2 regions of the Salinithrix halophila genome follow, and region 2 is predicted to be linked to the other one. Evidence: riboswitches for the same ligand, from Rfam matches in the RefSeq annotation. Region 2 holds a riboswitch; the other holds the start of a gene.
What was found. Region 2 has a riboswitch for cobalamin ahead of metE (5-methyltetrahydropteroyltriglutamate--homocysteine S-methyltransferase). Riboswitches for the same ligand answer to the same signal wherever they lie in the genome.
Positions count from the first base shown of each region.

Region 1: another riboswitch for cobalamin. It lies ahead of cobD (threonine-phosphate decarboxylase CobD); the one in region 2 lies ahead of metE (5-methyltetrahydropteroyltriglutamate--homocysteine S-methyltransferase).

Region 1 covers NZ_JBHSAP010000007.1:645,822-648,021, forward strand. The annotation lists gene cobU (bifunctional adenosylcobinamide kinase/adenosylcobinamide-phosphate guanylyltransferase) at 1-101, opposite strand, end outside; gene cobD (threonine-phosphate decarboxylase CobD) at 98-1,222, opposite strand; cobalamin riboswitch at 1,352-1,487, opposite strand; gene cobT (nicotinate-nucleotide--dimethylbenzimidazole phosphoribosyltransferase) at 1,498-2,200, opposite strand, start outside.
Region 2 covers NZ_JBHSAP010000009.1:645,976-648,175, reverse strand. The annotation lists gene ACFOUO_RS09490 (DUF3153 domain-containing protein) at 1-322, opposite strand, end outside; gene ACFOUO_RS09485 (hypothetical protein) at 413-607, opposite strand; cobalamin riboswitch at 800-992, shown strand; gene metE (5-methyltetrahydropteroyltriglutamate--homocysteine S-methyltransferase) at 1,133-2,200, shown strand, end outside.

The sequences.
Region 1 (2,200 bases), on a different contig from region 2:
CCGGTGGCCACATACAGCACCTTCTCCCCCACATCCCGCGCCGTCTCCTCGGCAAATCGGCTCTTCCCGGAACGGACCCCTCCAGTTACCAATCGGATCAAAAGATTTCCCCCTTCCCCAACACTTCTCCTAGTTTTTGGAGGAGGTGTACATTCTCCTCCCGGCTCCGAACCGCCACCCGGATATAGGCATCGTCCAAACCCGGATAGGTCGAGCAATCCCGGATCAGGATCCCCCGCTCCCCCAACGCCTGTTGTAAACGCCGGGAAGCGCCGGTTCCTCCTAAGGGGGGAGCCTCTAATTTCAGTAAGAAGTAGTTTACTTCCCCCGGAACCAGCAGGGCACCTGGCAACTCCCGCAGCCTCTCCATCATGAAACATCGCTCCACCGCCAGCCATCGACGGGTCACGTTTTCAAAGGCTCCGTCGGAGAGAGCCGCCTCTCCCGCTATCTGGGCCAGCCCATTAACGCTCCAGGGAATCTGCAGCTCCTCGATGCGGCGTATCCAGTCGGGGTGGGCCGCCCCCCAGCCCAGACGCAGACCGGGCAAAGCGTAAAATTTAGTCATGGAACGCAGTAGGAGGGTCGTCGGGAAATCCGCCAGCCGAGACAGCAGGGACCGAGCCTCCCCATCCGAAACAAAATCGAGGAAGGCTTCGTCTACCACCAACACCGTTCCCGCTACGGCGGCCTCTTCAGCCGCCGCCAGCAACTGCCCATAAGGGACGGTTAAACCAGTGGGATTGTTGGGATGTCCCAGGTAAGCGAGATCCACCGACCGAATCCACTTGGAAAGGGCCTCCGGCTCCGGTTGAAAACCTTCCTTCTCCCCTGTCGGCAAATACACGATTTCCTGCCCACGCTTGCGGGCAGAAGCTTCATACTCCGCGAAGGAGGGGGCCGTCGCGCCTACCCGCGACGGACGGACAGCCGCATTAACCAGATCGATCAACTCCGCCCCTCCATTCCCAATCATCAGGCATTCTTCCGGCACCCCATATCGGTTCGCAAGCGCCCGCTTCAGGGAGCGAGCGCGAGGGTCTGGATAACGGGCAAGAACCGGTGCCCCTTTGTCCTCCAGCGCTTCCTGCAACACCCGAACCACGGAATCCGGCGGTCCCAGGGGATTAATGTTGGCGCTAAAGTCGACAAAGGCATCCGCCCCCCTGCCAAACATCTCTCCCGCCGTCCATCGGTCACCACCGTGTCCGTATCGTTCCACCCCTGTCAAAGGCATCCCCTCCTTTTTTCAACCCCATTAAAAAACACCGCCCGCCTCGATTGCGTGACAGTGCCAAAAGAAACCGGTATCACCGGTTGTCCCTGGCACCTCGCCATCCGCGTGGCTGAGGCGGTGCCGTTGGGAAAGGCCGGTATCCTGGCTCGGGGTTACATCCCCTTACAGTGGCGGGACCGCGCCGGTTTCTCACCGGCTTCCCGGTTGCCGGGGCGCCAATAGGCACCCCACCTTTCCCCTTCCGATATACTATTTAACCGTTATAAGCCCAAGTCGGCGAAAGTAGCCATCTCCCGTGCCGCCGCGACTGCCCCGTCGAAGAGGGGAAAACAGAGAACAGCGCCGCTCCCTTCCCCGAGGCGCATACCGGCATGAATCAGAGGGTGAAGGCCCAGCTTCTCGAGCAGCACCCGATGGGCCGGTTCCTCAGAGAGGTGGGAAGCGAAGAGATAATCCCGCGACCCCGGAGCAAGGCGGATGGCAGCCAGAGCGGAAGCTGTCGAAATCACCCCATCGATCACCATCGGCAACCGCTCGGCGGCGGCTCCGAGGATAAAACCTGTCATAGCCGCCAACTCCAGCCCACCCACTTTTGTCAGCACATCCACTGGATCGGAGGGGTCAGGCCGGTTCACATCCAGGCTGTGCCGTATTACCTCTCCTTTCATCTTTAGAGAGACATCGTTGATCCCTGTCCCCCTTCCGACCAACTCCTCAATCGGCGTTCCCGTCAGGGAAGCCGATACCGCTGTCGCAGCCGTCGTATTGCCAATTCCCATCTCCCCGACAGCCACCAATTGAAATCCCTTCTCCTTCGTTTCCAGGGCCAGTTCCAGCCCGACCCGGATCGCCTGGACAGCTTCTTCCCGTCTCATCGCCGGTCCTTTGGCCATATTGGCTGTCCCGGCCCGCACCTTCCGATCCAGGGTACCAGCCGGCAGTTCGGTAAGCCGGCTGCCTACA
Region 2 (2,200 bases):
CTGCTTCTTTTCCTCCGGGAGAAATCTCTTCCAGAAGATCCCTGGCTGGTGGGTCATCGGCGATGTTGGAGACACGTTTTTCCGCTATCCAACCGGTTTGGTTTCCTTTTTTCAGATCCCTGATTTGATATCCTTTGGCCTCTGCCTTTTTCCGGATAGGTTGCAGCTTCTCCGTCAGCAAGGGGTTAGTCAGCATTTTTAGCCGGTAAACCCCAGAGCCGTCGGCATGGACTGTGATATGCATATCAGCGTCTACACAGCCAGCTAGCAAACAGAGGGAAAGTACGAGCAGGCCTATAAAGGTGTATCGGTTTGTCTTCATCCATCCGCTCCTTCTGTCCACCTTTGGACATATAAGGAAGAGGCCCCGTGAGGCCTCCGGTGGTCGGTCGATGCCGTTGGCTTCCTCCGGTTAATATAATTCGACAAGGGTGAGCAGGGCTTTGACATTCGGATCTACCGTCTTGGGATCGACCTGACCAGTCTCATCGAAACGAACCCGGGAGAGAGAGTCGGCGATGGGGTTGGGTTGTTCAAACCGAAGGACCCCTGATTCCTGCATTTCCTTCACTTGGATCACCTTTTGATGCAACTGTTTGTTATCCATACTCATCCATCCTCCTTGGGCGGTCGAATCGGAGTCCGGACCCAAAAGGAGAGGCGGGAGCTTCCGATTGATCCTCTTTTAGGGTAACGCAAAAATTGACGAAATGGAACGAAAAAATGTCCACCCCAATAATAAACATCTTGACTTGAGCTCCCATCCATGGGAACGTTATTTTATAACCGAAAGGTTCAATTGTATATCGCGGGGACAGGTACCCCTCCCACTGAGGAGAGGTTGAAAAGGGAAGCCGGTGTGATTCCGGCGCGGTCCCGCCACTGTGACAGGGAAGTCGCTGCCCATCAGCCACTGGCCAAGCACGGCCGGGAAGGCGGGCAGCAGATGATGAACCTGGAGCCAGGAGACCTGCCTGTTCCAACGACACTGTTTGACCTACGGTAGATAGGGAGGTGTTGGAATGATCCACTGGAGAATTCGTCGCACGAAGCGGCCCGGTTAGACATGTCCACCTGTCTGTTGAAAGGCGTGGGATGTCTTTTTTATTTCCTTGGAGGGAGCGTGGCCGCTATGAAGATCGAAAGCAGCAATTTGGGTTTCCCCCGGATCGGGGCGGAACGTGAATGGAAAAGAGTGTTGGAGGATTTCTGGGCCGGGAAAACGGAAGAAAAGGATTTTTTGCCCGCGATGAAGCGAATCCGACTAGAACATATAAAAAAACAGGCCGATGCTGGGGTGAACCGGGTTCCGGTCGGTGACTTCACTCTGTATGACCATGTGTTGGATACAGCGGTGATGTTCGGCCTGATCCCTGAGCGATTTCAGCACCGAGAAGGGCCAGTTTCCCTGAACACCTATTTTTCGATGGCCCGGGGGGCTGAGGGAAAAGCAGCTTGTGAAATGACGAAATGGTTTAACACCAACTACCACTACATCGTACCGGAATGGGGGGAGGCCGAGCCGGTTCTTACCGAGAATAAACCCCTGACCGCCTGGAGAGAAGCGAAGGAAGAACTGGGCATCGAGGGAAAACCCGTCTTGCTCGGCCCTTACACCTTTGCCAAACTGTCGAAGGGTTTTAAACCGGCTGATCTTCCAGGAGTGCTGAAAAAGTTGGTACCTCTTTATGCCAAGGTTCTGCGGGAATTAGAGGATGCAGGGGTGGAATGGGTTCAGGTGGATGAACCCGCCTTGGTTCTCACCCACCCTCATGGGGAGATGGAAGCCGTCGAGGAAGTCTATCAGGAGTTGGCTCGATCGGTTTCGGGGGTTCGAATCATGCTTCAAACCTATTTTGGTTCGATTGAGCATTATCAGGATGTAGCTCGTCTACCTGTAGCGGGGATTGGCCTCGACTTCCAGGCAGGGAGAGAGGGGAACCTCCACTCCCTCCGTCGATTCGGCTTTCCAGAGAACAAGGTAATGGGAGTCGGCATTCTCGATGGGCGTAACATTTGGCGTGGGGATCTGCCCCAGGAGCTAGACTTCCTGGAAGGGGAACTTCGTTCGCTAGGGGCATGTAGCGGATGGTGGATTCAGCCTTCCTGTAGCTTGATTCACGTCCCGGTCTCAGTCGGGAAGGAAGAGGAGCTGCCTCCAGTTTTGAAACGGGCGCTCTCTTTTGCGGAAGAAAAACTA